Regions from separate parts of the Sulfitobacter guttiformis genome, predicted to be linked through region 2. Evidence: riboswitches for the same ligand, from Rfam matches in the RefSeq annotation. Region 2 holds a riboswitch; the other holds the start of a gene.
The links. Region 2 has a riboswitch for thiamine pyrophosphate ahead of thiB (thiamine ABC transporter substrate binding subunit). Riboswitches for the same ligand answer to the same signal wherever they lie in the genome.
Positions count from the first base shown of each region.

Region 1: it holds a riboswitch for thiamine pyrophosphate, as region 2 does, so the genes downstream of both, thiD (bifunctional hydroxymethylpyrimidine kinase/phosphomethylpyrimidine kinase) here and thiB (thiamine ABC transporter substrate binding subunit) in region 2, are expected to answer to the same signal.

Region 1 is NZ_RAQK01000001.1:1,086,483-1,094,000, forward strand. It holds gene C8N30_RS05320 (hypothetical protein) at 1-695, opposite strand, end outside; gene C8N30_RS05325 (type III polyketide synthase) at 967-2,031, shown strand; gene C8N30_RS05330 (isoprenylcysteine carboxyl methyltransferase family protein) at 2,031-2,528, shown strand; gene C8N30_RS05335 (hypothetical protein) at 2,474-3,205, shown strand; TPP riboswitch at 3,211-3,309, shown strand; gene thiD (bifunctional hydroxymethylpyrimidine kinase/phosphomethylpyrimidine kinase) at 3,373-4,188, shown strand; gene C8N30_RS05345 (FAD-dependent oxidoreductase) at 4,185-5,165, shown strand; gene thiS (sulfur carrier protein ThiS) at 5,155-5,352, shown strand; gene C8N30_RS05355 (thiazole synthase) at 5,356-6,117, shown strand; gene C8N30_RS05360 (thiamine phosphate synthase) at 6,114-6,710, shown strand; gene C8N30_RS05365 (HesA/MoeB/ThiF family protein) at 6,707-7,518, shown strand, end outside.
Region 2 is NZ_RAQK01000001.1:1,443,440-1,450,957, forward strand. It holds gene C8N30_RS07190 (thiamine ABC transporter ATP-binding protein) at 1-127, opposite strand, end outside; gene C8N30_RS07195 (thiamine/thiamine pyrophosphate ABC transporter permease ThiP) at 114-1,685, opposite strand; gene thiB (thiamine ABC transporter substrate binding subunit) at 1,661-2,638, opposite strand; TPP riboswitch at 2,673-2,772, opposite strand; gene aroC (chorismate synthase) at 2,864-3,967, shown strand; gene C8N30_RS07210 (hypothetical protein) at 4,038-4,418, opposite strand; gene C8N30_RS19295 (DM13 domain-containing protein) at 4,858-5,034, shown strand; gene C8N30_RS07215 (DMT family transporter) at 5,106-6,083, shown strand; gene cobO (cob(I)yrinic acid a,c-diamide adenosyltransferase) at 6,106-6,705, shown strand; gene C8N30_RS07225 (cyclase family protein) at 6,819-7,518, shown strand, end outside.

The sequences.
Region 1 (7,518 bases), 360 kb from region 2:
TCCGGCAGATAAAAGCCATCAACCGTCCCTTCGGGGAAGCGGTCGAGCACGGCATCCCAGCGCATGGCAAATCTGTCAAGACGCGCGTGCAACACGGCAGCACGCGCGGGCCTGCGGCTGGCATACCAGCGATTTGCCTTAACCACACCGTGCCAGAATCCATCATATCCGGCGATCAAAAAGACGCCTACCGTTATAAATACAAGAACCAGCATGAGACCAAGAATCAGCCAGGGCCGCAAAAGCACCAACAAGGCAAAGCCCGCCAGCGCGATATGCGCCGCTGTGGGCCGATAGCCGCGGATACGGTCGACAAGAGGGCTGGTTCGGGACGGCTTTACCATTGATTCCCTCTGTTTTGATTTTAATGGCGCGCTGCGCACAATCGCCGCGCCCTTGCGCCGAAAGGAAAACCAGCGTTTCTTCCGGATGGGGTCGATACGAACTGAATCATCTGGCCGCTCGAGTTCGGGCAGGGTGTCGGCCTTTCGACGGACGCGTGTCGGAGTTCTCGCCTCCAACGGTGCCTCGTCGACGTGAACCTCACCTGCCTTGGCAGCGGCATGCACAGGTGTACGGCTTTGGACAGGCGTCTCCTCGGTTAAAATCGACCGGATCGCACTTAATGATTGCTCATCAAGCCCTGTTTCAGCTGCTTCGCTATGCTGGGGTGATGTTTTAGGTGCTGCTGTCATCTACTCATACCAATTGCCCGAAGATCATTACCGGCTGGTATGCGGGCCTTTTACGGCACTTCAATGAAGAGGATGTGACGCTAAAATGGCATTGTTTTCAGGCAGCCTCCAATGCGATTCTTTCGGGCGCATTGTGCCGGAAACACCAGGAGGTACGGATTGCCATTTCATGCGTTAAATAAGCCTAGGCCGTGCTGCACTAGCTAAATCTCGTATCTTCAACTGGATCATCAAAGCGACACGTCGGGTTTTTAGATTAAAAGGTTTTTTGATGTCAGTTTATTTACACGGTCTTTCGACCGCCCTCCCGCCCCATTGCCTCACCCAGTCGGAGGTAAAGGAGCGCGCCGCAGTCATATTCAGTCAAAAGTACCCACAATTTGACCGACTCTCAAAAACCTTTGAAACCGCGGGTATCGACAGACGATACTCGGTTGTGCCGATTGACTGGTTTTCCGCCGAACACGGATGGTCAGACCGCAACACCGCCTTCATAAGCGGCGCAAAGAGCATGTTTATAGCGGCCGCACAGCGCGCGCTCGAAGACGCGGGCTGGTCGGGTGCCGAGGTCGATTGCGTTGTTACAGTGACCTCCACAGGGATCGCGACACCTTCGTTAGAGGCACAGGTTTTCGGCGAAATGGGATTTCGCGAGGACATCATGCGGGTTCCAGTCTTCGGCCTTGGCTGTGCAGGGGGCGTATCGGGGTTATCGACAGCACAGATACTTGCTGCGGGGCGTCCGGGGTCCAAGGTTTTGCTGGTTGTGGTAGAGGCATGCTCCCTTTCCTTCCGCGCAGACCGCCTGCAAAATGCGGATATCATCGCAACCGTTCTATTTGGTGATGGATCTGCTGCCGCGTGTATTTGTACCGATTTGCCTGCGGCGGGGAATGTTGTAACGCTGGGGCGGGGTCACCAAAAAATCTGGCCGGATACACTCGATATCATGGGCTGGGATGTAGACGAGGCAGGATTCGGTGTGGTATTTGACCGCTCTATTCCCGCGTTTGTTTCGGCAGAATTCGCGGTAGCCACAAAGGGCGCCCTCGAAGCAGCAGATCTCGATCATGTTCAAATTGACCGCTACGTCTGTCACCCGGGCGGTGCAAAAGTAGTAGACGCTATAGAAGACGCACTTCACCTTGAGCATGGATCCCTCGATGCCGAGCGGGACACACTGCGCACTACGGGAAACATGTCGGCCCCCACCGTCATGTTTGTGATAAAGGCCGTTTTGCAAGCAGGCCACACGGGCCAGATGATGTCATGTGCTCTGGGTCCAGGATTCACTGCATCCTTCCTTCCCTTTCAGGTCAGCGCGCAGGCCGCATGATGCAAACAGCAACCTTTCTGTTTCTCGCCTTCATCATTATCCAGCGCCTTAGCGAACTGGTTATTGCAAAACGAAACACCGCAAAGCTCCTGCCCAAAGGGGCTTATGAGGTTGGGGCCGCACATTATCCGGTAATGGTTGCGATGCACACTGCATGGATCACCTGTTTGGTAGTTTTCGGATATGACGAGGCGGTAGACTTGACTTGGCTCGGTGCTTTTGCAGTTCTGCAAGTATTGCGCCTTTGGATATTGGGCAGTCTGGGCAGACGCTGGACCACTCGGATCATTGTCCTCGAAGGACCGCTCGTTGTCCGGGGTCCTTTCAAGTATTTTGCTCATCCCAACTACATGCTTGTCGTGGCCGAGATCATCGTGGCACCAATGGTAATTGGGCTTGGCTGGGTTGCGGTGATATTCACAATACTCAATGCAGCTATGTTGTGGGTCCGGATCCGGATCGAGCACAACGCTTTGGCCCCATTCAGAGCGACGTAGAAGTGTTTTCGGGAATCGGTTTTGGTGCGCAAAAGATTGGATTGGCGGCACTGACATTTCCCAAGATCGTAGCCACATTCATTTTGGTCCTGACCATTTTGATTGGCGCAAGCGTTCCCCGCGTCACATTCGACGATGACATCCACCGTGTGTTCTTGTCTGACAGCCCCCTTTCAGATGCCCAGCGCGCGTATGAAAAGGACCAGTCTCCGCCGCTCGGCACCGTCTTAATACTGGTAAAAGCCGAACACGCTTTCACTGCGCCCCAGATGTCGGATCTGCGCGATCTTACGCTCGATCTGGAATTTCTGGAGGGTGTAGCAGCAGTTGCTTCTCCTTTTATCCTACGTTCGCCACCGGAAGCGGATGCCCCTTCGGGCAAGCCTCTTTTCACGTACGAAATTCCGGATGATTTCGGTACTGACCTGACCGCCTTCAAGGAAATAAACACCGGCCTTCCGACATTTCTCGACAATTCGCTGACAGACTGTAATATCGGCATCCCCAATTCAGCAGCTACACTATATCCACAAACTTCGGAAAATTCGCCGACTTTTGGCCTGCGATCTAAACATAATCACAGGGCAAAAGTGCTCCTGTTCGAAACCTTACAGCCGGTGCAACTCCGGAAGAAATGCAATTCCAAAATATTTGACACGGATTTTTCTTACCGCTAGACGTGGTGCATCCGTTGGGGTGCCTGACAAGGCTGAGAGGCGAAAGCTGACCCATCGAACCTGATCCGGGTCATTCCGGCGTAGGGAACGGAGTAAAGCTTTGGCATTAATGCCATATTTCCCTCCTGTTTTCTATGCTGCTGGCCCTTTTGCAAAATGGGGCTGCTATGTTTTCTCAGGCACTAACGATTGCGGGCTCCGACAGTGGTGGCGGCGCGGGCATTCAGGCCGATCTCAAGACTTTCAGCGCTTTAGGCGTTTATGGCGCCAGTGTGATCACGGCAGTGACTGCGCAAAATACCCGTGCGGTCACAGCCGTCGAAACGCTGTCCCCTGTCATGATTTGCGCCCAGATAGATGCAGTCCTTGGCGATCTAGCGATAGCAGCGGTAAAAATCGGCATGCTGGGCGATGCGGACGCGATTGATGCTGTGGCAGGCAGGCTTGCCAATAGCGCGGTGCCGATTGTCCTTGATCCTGTGATGGTCGCTAAGTCGGGTGATGTCCTTTTGGCAGTAGAGGCTGTCGATAGCTTGCGCGCGCGCATGGTGCCTTTGGCCACACTATTGACCCCGAACTTGCCGGAGGCCGCATGCCTGCTGGGAACAGACGAAGCGGTGGACGAGTATCAAATGCTGGAACAAGGACGTACGCTTCTAGCCCTTGGACCCCGTGCGGTTTTGATGAAGGGGGGGCATACCAGCGGCAAAAATTGCGTTGATTTGTTGATTACGAAAGATGATGTGATCAGGCTGTCAGCTCCACGGCACGCCACACGCAATACACATGGCACGGGCTGCACGCTGTCAGCGGCGGTTGCCGCAGGGCTCGCGCGCGGGATGCCCCTGCCAGACGCCGTCAGGAAGGCCCATGCCTATCTGCAGGCAGCCATTGCGGCTGCGGATCTGCTGGACGTTGGCAATGGCCATGGCCCTGTCCATCACTTCCATGCGCTTTGGACCTGTGAAGGTTTCCCGCAATGACAGATGTAACCATCCTTGGCGCTGGCGTAGCAGGTTTGTGGGCCGCACGGTCATGCCTTTTGCGCGGTATTCGCCCAAGATTGCTGGACCGGACCGGCGCGGCAGGGCGGCATAGCTGTTCGTGGTGGGCGGGCGGAATGCTTGCTCCGGAATGCGAAGGAGCCACGGCAGAGCCGCCCGTAATGCGCCACGGACGGTTAGCAGCATCACTGTGGCAGGGCGTCACAAATGTTTATAAACGTGGTACACTGGTCCTTGCACCCGACAGGGACCGTGCCGAATTGGGCCGTTTCGCCGCGCGCACCAGCGGCCATACGGTCTGCGACGCAGCCGCAATTGCATCTCTCGAACCTGATCTGGAAGGCTGCCATAAACGTGGGCTTTTCTTTGAGGGCGAGGCACATCTGGACCCGCGACAGGCCCTCACTGATTTAGCCGACAGCCTCGAAGCATCGGGCGTTCGCGTCGAGATTGCCGATCTGCACCCGCGGGACATTACCGGACTGATAATTGATTGTCGCGGGCTGGCGGCCGCTGAGAGTCTGGATGGCTTGCGTGGCGTGCGCGGAGAGATGATCATTCTGCAAACGGACGAAGTTACGCTGAACCGCCCTGTACGCCTGCTGCATCCGCGCCATCCCCTTTATGTGGTTCCGCGTGCCGGTGGATTGTTCATGCTGGGCGCCACCCAAATCGAGAGCGAGGCACGCGGCCCCATAACAACACGATCGGCGCTGGAGTTATTATCAGCAGCCTATGCCCTAGATCCACGATTTGCCGAAGCCGCGATCGTCGAAACAGGGGCGGATCTGCGACCGGCCTTCTCCGACAACGTGCCACGTGTCGTGCGACGCGGCCAAGTTTTGCACCTCAACGGGTTGTTTCGACACGGCTACTTAATGGCACCTGCATTGGCTGAACAGGCGGCAGAATTTCTTTTAACTGGTGTAAGGGGAGACCTATTCCATGAAGATTGAAGTGAACGGTGAAGTCCGCGAGATCGCGTCAAATAATCTGGATACTGCACTTGCCGAGCTGGGTTGGGGCGAAGCGCGGGTGGCGACAGCCTTGAACGGCAGCTTTGTGCCCGCCGCCATGCGCGCGACGGCCGCGCTGTCGAACGGTGACCGTCTCGAAGTTTTAACTGCAATGCAGGGGGGCTGAGACATGCGCGACTTTTACGGCGTCACCCTACAAACCCCGATGATGTTGGGCACCGCACGCTATCCCTCGCCCAGCGTGATGGAGGCCGCCTTTATAAGCAGCGGCGCATCCGTCGCCACGGTATCGTTGCGCCGCGAGCGCGGTGCAGGGCAGGCTTTTTGGGACATGGTACGAGGGCTGGGTGTGCATCTGCTGCCCAATACTGCAGGTTGCCATTCTGCGCGCGAAGCAATCACCACAGCGCAGATGGCAAGGGAATATTTCCAAACCGACTGGATCAAACTGGAAGTTATCGGCCACGCCGATACCTTACAACCTGATCCTTTCGGGCTGGTGGAGGCGGCAGAAGCGCTCTGCGCTGACGGCTTCAACGTATTCCCCTACACCACCGAGGATCAGGTACTGGCGTCGCGTCTGGTGGAGGCAGGTTGCCGCGTACTCATGCCATGGGGCGCACCAATCGGATCGGGAATGGGGCTGAACAATATCCATGGGTTACGCACGCTGCGCGCTGCGTTTCCCGATGTCGCGATGGTGATTGATGCGGGTCTTGGCCTTCCCAGCCATGCGGCACAGGCCATGGAGCTGGGATTTGACGCAGTACTGCTCAATACAGCAGTGGCCGAAGCGGACGATCCTGTCGCGATGGCCCGCGCCTTTGGACTGGCAGCACAGGCGGGCGCGTTGGCTGCCACCGCCGGTCCCATGGGCCAACGCGATATGGCCGCACCCTCGACCCCTCTGATCGGAAAGGCATGGCTATGACGCTACCGCGCTTCTATCCCGTTTTTGACAGTGCTGACTGGATTGCTCGCGCCGTACCCCTCGGAGTGCGGCTGGTGCAATTGCGCATGAAAGACCAGCCCGATGATACTTTGCGCGCACAGATCATTGAGGCGCTGAGCCTGTGCCGGCGCCACGGGGCCGCGCTGGTTGTCAACGACCACTGGCAACAGGCGATTGATCTGGGCGCTGACTGGCTGCATCTAGGGCAGGAAGATCTGGACACTGCAGATATGGCCGCGATCCGCCGCGCAGGTCTTAAAGTGGGGGTATCTACCCATGACCATGCGGAGCTGGATCGTGCGCTCTCGCTGGCGCCCGACTATATCGCTCTTGGCCCCGTATATCCCACAATCCTCAAAAAGATGAAATGGACCGAGCAAGGACTTGACCGGCTGACAGAATGGAAAGGCTTGATAGGGGATATACCGCTTTGTGCAATTGGCGGGATGTCAGTGGCGCGTGCTGCTGGTGCATTTGCCGCCGGTGCAGATACTGTTGCGGCGGTTACCGACATCACGCTCAATGCTGATCCCGATGCCCGTATAGCGGCATGGCTGGATGTGGCGGGATGAATCGCTACGCACGCCAAATTGCGCTGTCGCAAGTTGGGCCCTCTGGTCAGGCGCGGCTGCGGGATGCCCATGTTTTGGTGGCGGGAGCAGGCGGCCTGGGTATGCCGGTGCTGCAATATCTGGTGGGCGCCGGCGTCGGCACGATCACACTAATCGACGGCGATTGTGTGGCGATTACAAACCTGCACCGCCAGCCGCTATACCGAATGAGCGACGTCGGCCGCCCCAAAGTGGATGCCGCAGCACAAGCGATGAAGGCCCTGAACCCCGAGGTGACACTACACGCAATATGTGAATGGCTCACACCGCAGAATGCGCCGCTTCTGGTCGCTCAAGCGGATCTGATCATTGATTGTGCCGATACTTTCGCGGCGAGCTTTACGCTCTCGGATGCAGCCCATCCGTTAGGCAAGCCGTTGATCAGCGCCTCGGCTCTCGGGCTGTCAGGCTATGTGGGGGGATTTTGCGGACCGGCCCCCTCATTGCGGGCAGTCTTTCCTGATTTGCCCAGCAGTGCTGCCACGTGTGAGACAGCAGGAGTCCTTGGACCTGTCGTGGCCATAATCGGCGCGACACAGGCGCAGATGGCACTGGCGGTTTTGCTCGAATTCTCACCTTCTCCGCTGGGTCAGATGATGATCGTTGACACTGCAAACTGGCGGATGTCCGGTTTTCGATTTGATGGCGCACCCGAGCCTGCCTCGCCTGCACCTTTCATCGCGCAAAGTCAGATCAGGCCTGAGGATTTCGTGATCGATCTGCGCACTGAAGCAGCCCTGCCCTTCAGTGCTGCGGCGTTGCACCTGTC
Region 2 (7,518 bases):
CAAGCAGCGTGGATTTTCCAGCGCCAGAGGGCCCAATGACAGCATACTTTCGCCCCGCCTCCAGCGTCAGATCAGCCCTCAGCAAAAAATCGCCTTGCGCAATCAGCGCATCCTCAAGCCTCAGCATGCCAGCGCCCCGCTTTGTCACATATCCAAAAAATTCCTAGGCTCAGCGCAAGGAGGATAAGCGCAGCCCCTGCTGCTGCGTCCATTCGGTAAGCGCCCATCAGGCGCACCATCTGCAAGGGCAGTGTCACGCGCTCCGGATCCGCAAATAAAGCGATCACTCCCAAATCTCCCATCGAGAGCGCCCCCGTCAAACCCGCAGCAAACCCGATCTGCGCGCGCAGCCTCGGCAACAGCAGAACACGCCACAGCCGCCAACCCCGAATACCCAGCATCGCGCTTAGCCGCCCGTATTGTGCCACTGTATCGCGCATCGGCGGCACCAGAATGCGCAAGGCAAACGGCAATGCCATCATAGCGTTGACCAGAACCGTCACCGGCAGTGCAAAGTCAAACGGATCGGCATAAGGGTTGATCATAATAAACCACCCCGTTCCAATCATCAGCGGCGAAGCAGACAGACCCAACAGGCCTACAGCCTCCACACCAACACCCCTGCGCCCGGCAATCCAACCCGCCATAGGCAGCGCAAGAAAAAGCAATAATGCGATGCTCGCGAGCGCCACGGCAATCGATGTCCCTGCAGAGCTGTAGACTGCGACCGGCATCTGAGGGAGCCCCAGAAGCCCACGCCAGACCAGCGCCAACAGCGGTAACATCAAAAACAGGGCCGCGAGGAAGATGACTACCGCGTCGCCCGCGCGCTGCGCCCCGCCACGTGCGTCCCATCGCGGCATAATTCGGTCCAGACCGCCGCCGACGCGCACCCTTGGCACCAGCCAGAGTGCGATCATCGCGATACTGCCCGCCAGCACCAACTGCACGAGGGACAAAAGCGCCGCTCGCCCTAAATTAAAATCAAACCGGAAAGCCTGATAAATCGCCAGTTCGATCGTGGTCGCCCGCGGACCGCCCCCCAGCGTCAGTGCCACAGCAAAACTGGTCAGGCACATCACAAACACGAGCGCCAAGGCCCCAGGCACCACCTGCATCAGCATCGGCATCTCGACTGCCCGAAACACTGCACGCGGCGACAGCCGCAGCTGCGCTACGAGGCGGAACCGCTCTGCGGGAATACCCTGCCACCCCTGCAACAAAAGGCGCGTTGCGAGGGGCATGTTGAAAAACACATGGGCGAGTACAACACCCTGTAGTCCATAAATTGATACCGTAGGCAGGCCCAGCCCCTCCAGCCCCGCATTTACCCATCCATTGCGCCCAAAAACCGCTAAAAGCCCCAGCACAGCAACAATTACCGGCAAAATGAAAGGGGCGCCCAGAAGTGTGACAAGCACCCCGCGCCCGACGAACCGTCGCCGTGCAAGTGCCCGCGCCACCGGCACTGCAAGGATGCAGGAGAGGATAGATGAGCAAGCTGCCTGCACAACTGTGAACCGTACAGCCGCCCAATCGCTCGGCCCCAATCCAACCCCCAACTCCGCACGGCTCGCGACAGCTGCCAGTGCAAGCAGGATCAACGACAGCACAATCAGTGCCGCGCTGAACCCCGACTTTGGACTGATTGAAGCGCCGGTTACTGCGACAGCGCTTTGAGCCATTCGGCCAAAGCCTCCTCACGCACTGCAGGCACTTCGTCGACTGGCGTCAGCAACGCTTTTGCCGGAACAATCAACGTTTCAAACCCTTCGGGAAGCCCTCCCGCAGGTGTCACAGCGGGATACATCCAGTTCGTTGTCGGCAAAATCGTTTGAGCCGCCTCACCGACCATAAAGTTCAGAAACAAATCGGCTAGCTCGGGCTGGTCCGTTCCCGCCAGTTTGCCCGCAACTTCGATTTGCATGTAATGACCTTCGTCAAATGCCGCTGCCGCTTTGCCGTCATCTTGTTCCGCAATCAGGTGGTAGGCAGGTGAGGTTGTATAGCTCAGAACCATATCGGCCTCGCCCTCCAGAAACAGGCCGTAAGCTTCCGACCAGCCTTTTGTCACGGTTACGACATTGTCGGCCAGACCGTCCCAGATTGCCGGCGCATCATCGCCATACGCTGCTTTCACCCACATCAGCAGACCCAGACCGGGTGTCGAGGACCGCGGATCCTGAATAACGATCTTCAGATCACTTTCACCCAGCGCTGTGAAATTCGCAGGCGGGATCAGATCCTTGTTGTGGACAAACGCGAAATAGCCCCAGTCATATGCAGCAAAAACAGGGTCCGCCCACGCAATGGGAAGTGTATATTCCGCCTCTACCGCAGTCTCTGCAAACAGACCTGTTTCTTTTGCCGCCGCGATCAGGGAAGTATCAAGACCCATCACCACATCCGCATCAGAGCGCTCCCCTTCCAGCTTAAGCCGAGCCAAAAGTGCGGCCCCGTCCCCGAGACCGACAAGCTTGAGATCGCAGCCGCAGGTCTCTTCAAAAGCTTTTTCGATTGCAGGACCTGGCCCCCATTCGCTCACAAAACTGTCATAGGTATAGACAACTAGTTCGGGCGTCTCCGCCAATGCAGCGGTCGCCGCCAGTGTTGCAGTCGCAAACGTGAGATACTTCATCGCATCCTCCAAATTGCGGCGCAGAGAGGTGATGGAAGTATGTCCAGACCTTCCCTCCGCCGGTGTTAACCGGTTCAGGTTCGACGGGTCAGCTTTCGCAATCTCAGCACAAAGGTGCTCCCCGAGGTATGAACAGGGTTAGGAGGGGCGCGTCCCTTTGGCAAGCCAAAACCACTTGAGGCACTGCCGCTCGCCCGCTAAGGCAGTGTGCAAAGGAGACCTCCCATGTCGATGAACAGCTTTGGCCATCTTTTCCGCGTGACCACTTGGGGCGAAAGCCACGGCCCTGCATTGGGGGCAACTGTCGATGGCTGCCCTCCTGGCGTCGAGGTCACGCCTGAAATGATCCAGCACTGGCTCGACAAGCGCAAACCAGGCCAGAACAAATACACTACTCAGCGCCGTGAGGCAGACGAGGTACGGATTCTGTCCGGTACCTTCGAGGGCGTCACGACCGGCACACCAATCCAACTAATGATCGAGAACACCGATCAACGCTCCAAGGACTATGGCGACATCAAGGATAAGTTTCGCCCCGGTCATGCCGATATTACCTATTTCCAGAAATACGGTGTGCGGGATTATCGCGGCGGCGGGCGTTCCTCGGCGCGCGAAACGGCTAGCCGCGTAGCCGCAGGCGGTCTGGCCCGTGAGGCGATCAAAGCGATTGCCCCGAATGTCCAGATCACAGGCTACATGGTGCAAATGGGCCCTAACAAGATCAACCGCGATGCCTTTGACTGGGACCAGATTGCGCAAAACCCGTTTTGGGTACCCGATGCGCAGGCCGCGACCGATTGGTCAGCCTATCTCGATGATCTGCGTAAATCAGGGTCCTCTGTAGGTGCGATAATCGAAGTCACCGCACGCGGCGTACCGGCAGGGATCGGCGCGCCAGTCTACGCCAAACTCGATACCGATCTAGCCGCCGCAATGATGAGCATCAACGCCGTCAAGGGCGTCGAGATTGGCGAGGGCATGTCCGCCGCGATGCTAACCGGAGAGCTTAACGCAGACGAAATCTTCATGGGGGATGACGGTCAGCCGCGCTATTCCTCCAACCACTCTGGCGGGATTTTGGGCGGGATCAGTACAGGTCAGGACATTGTTGTCCGCTTTGCGGTCAAGCCCACCTCGTCAATCCTCACCACCCGTAAGACAATCACGAAACAGGGCGAGGAAACCGAGATTATTACTAAAGGTCGCCATGACCCCTGTGTTGGTATTCGCGCCGTGCCTGTGGGCGAAGCGATGATGGCTTGTGTTATTCTTGACCACCTTCTGCTGCACCGCGGCCAGATTGGTACAAATCGCGGGCACATCGGTTAGGGGCGGCTTAGAATATGTGGTATACCTTGCACCAACTGCTCCAATATACCCTACGGCAATCGTGAGCGGACTAGCATCCGCAACCCGGCATACTGCGGAACCAGAACACCCGCGAGGCGCGTGATTTCAACTTCCGGTAGTATCGTATGTGCTGGAGAGGCCGCACAAATCCACCGTGCATCTTAAGAAGCACGGCCCCCGAAATATCGGGTCTACATCTCCCGCCACTCGCTGCGGTGCGCAGAAAACAGCCTCTGTGCTCCCCGCGCAGGGCCGCGATTGAAATACTGTCAAACAACGCCACAATGCGTTCAACGTCATCTGCACCGGGCTGGCCAACCAGCAGGGTAAAAGCATCCGCCACAGCTTTGCTTTCGCAATACTCAAGCACACGCAGATAGGTTTTTTTGTCTTTGAACCCCTTATATAGATCGCCCCGCGTCAGCCCCATTCCCTCCAGCAAGTCTGGGAGGGAAGCATCCTGATCGCCATGCCGCCAAAAGACATCTGTCGCCTTGCGGATCGCCTCGACTTCGTCGAACTCTCTCGGCCGTGCCTTAAACTAACCTCAGTCTTATTTTGAACCAACCGATACAAAAATCACGCAGCTGCGTTTTGCAACATTCGGCTCCTAACTCCAAAGAGGGTTTGATACATAAATATAAATCCGAACAAGGAACCTACTTATAGGGCCTATCTCCTCTGCCCTGCTTGTCCTGTCTATCGCGCTCGCTGCACCTACGTTTACCGCCGCCGATCCAACTGGTACTTTTGGCGCCGCAAGCGATCATATTACGACAGGCTGTATCGCAGTTTCGAAAAATGCAAATGGCTCATACACCACCACCCTTAGTGACGGCTTCCCGCTTGATGGCGCCCCTGACCCAAGCGTGGACGTCGAAAAAGATGGCGCGTATGTCAGGGGCACCAGTGTCGGTGCTCTCAACTCCGTCAAAGGCGATCAAAGTTTTATCGTGCCCGCATTGGTTAACGTAGACGGCCTCAACGAGATCTACATCTGGTGGGACCAATTCGCCGTGCCCCTCGGTGTTGCGTTACTGAAATAATGTTGCGCGGGCAGCGGCTTGCACAGTTGCTGCCTGCTTGATCTTTTTGGCCCAAGGGCGCACATAAAATCATGGCGCAGAACATGACAGCAAACAGGCCGGGCACGGCGATCACACTCAGGCTGTGTTCTCTTTTTTTGTTCATGGTAATGGCGGCATTGATCAAAAGCGCCTCGGAAACTGTTCCACCGCCGCAGGCCGTCTTTTTTCGCTCCGTCTTTGCTTTTCCCGTGATCATTCTGTGGCTTTGGCAACAGCATGATCTGCGTACCGGTCTGATCCCCCAGAACTTCGTGGGCCATGTCTGGCGCGGCATCTTCGGCACCACGGCCATGGCGCTTACCTTTGGCGGCCTTGGCCTGCTGCCCCTGCCCGAAGTGACGGCAATCGGCTATGCCACACCGATGTTTACCGTCCTGTTTGCTGCAGTACTGCTGGGCGAGCGAGTGCGTCTATTTCGATTGTCCGCAGTGGCTTTGGGGCTGATCGGCGTGTTGATTGTGCTGGCACCGCGCCTTTCACTCGAGGCGGATGCGGTTACACGCACGGCCACTATAAGCGCCTTGATGGTGCTGGCCGCATCTGTGTTGCGTGCATTGGTACAGATCCATGTGCGAAAGCTGGTCCAGACCGAACACACGGCTGCCATCGTGTTTTACTTTTCACTGACTGCCACCTGCCTTTCGTTGCTCACCTATCCTCTGGGCGAGTTGACCGGCTGGAGCGCCCTCGACTGGATCACACCGACATGGCAGGTCGCGGGTTTAATGGTCGCGGCGGGCATGATCGGCGGGATTGCCCAGATTCTCGTTACGTCCTCGCTGCGCTTCGGCGCAGCCTCCATGCTCGCGCCTTTCGACTATTCCTCGATGATTTTTGCCAGCCTCATCGGATGGGCCGTATTTGGAGAACTGCCCACCGTGGCCATCCTTACTGGTGCCGCACTGGTGATCGCGGGCGGCGTGTTGATTATATGGCGCGAGCGCCAGTTGGGACTGGACAGAAGCAAATCAAAGGCCAATGTGCCCCCGCAAGGAACCCCGGAATAATGCCCCCTAAAGGAGACACCAGATGACCGACACCACAGACCACAAAACTAAAATGCAAGAACGTCAAACCGAACAACGCAAACGCGTGTCCGAGTTGAAAGACCCTGAAAAGGGGCTGGTTCTTGTCCATACCGGCGCAGGAAAGGGTAAATCCTCGTCCGCATTTGGCGTGATTGTACGTGCGCTGGGCTGGAAACAGAAAGTAGGCGTTGTGCAGTTCATCAAAGGCAAATGGAAAACCGGCGAGCGCCAGTTTTTCGACCGTCTGGGCGAGGTCACATGGCACACAATGGGGGAAGGTTTCACGTGGGATACCCAAGATAAGGACCGCGACATTGCAGCCGCCCAAGCGGCCTTTGCCAAAGGGCGCGAGATGATGGAAAGCGGTGAATACGACCTTATCGTCATGGACGAGATCAACATCGCGATGCGGTATGACTACCTTTCGGTTGCTGATGTCCTCGCAGGACTTGAGGCGCGGGACAAGCGAACAGGCGTTATACTGACCGGTCGTGACGCCAAACCGGAGCTCTGCGATTATGCCGATCTGGTCACAGAGATGACCGAGGTAAAGCACCCGTTCAAGGCAGGGATTAAGGCGCAGCGCGGTGTGGATTACTAAACCGCGCAAATCCGATTAGTCCCGCCAAACGGGAATCCCGTGCTAACCTCCAACTACTGACGGAGCGAATCGTCCCGCGAGAGGACGCGCACGTCCAACTGTGGAGGATTAATATGACTTTTACGAAACTTACGGCCCTGTGTGTCGGGCTCACGCTTGGTGCTGGGGCCGCATTTGCAGACTGCACCTCGACCAGCCAGTGGGGGGCGGAGGACACCCTCGGCTCTGCAAATCTGGTCACCCCCGAGCGCACGCTGGCCGCCGCATCATTGATCAAACAAGGCAAATCCATGCCGCTGGGTATTGCGATCGGGCCGAACACACCGGCATTTCCGCCCCGCTCGCTCAACCTGCAAATTGTACAGCCGAACCAGCAAGGTGGGCAAAAGCTGTCCGGCTTCGGCTATGAAGGCAATTACAATGATGACATCCTGCAAACCTGGATAGGGATCGGCTCGCAACTTGACGGATTAGGGCACCTTGGCGAAGGCGGGCATTACTACAACTGCCTCGACGAAAAAGAGATCAGCGCCATCACCGGTCTGACCAAGCTTGGTACACATGCCGTGCCGCCACTGGTCGGCCGTGCCGTAATCCTCGATATGGCAGCCAATGCGGGTGTCGACGTGATGCCCGCAGGAGCGCACTTTGGAGAGGCCGAGATCAAAGCCGCCGCTGAGGCACAGGGCGTGACCATGGGCGAAGGTGACATCATCCTGTTCCACACCGGCTGGACCGAAGGTATGATTGAAAGTGATCCGGCTGCATGGGGAAGCACAGAACCGGGCCTGAGCAACGAAGGCGCCGTCTACA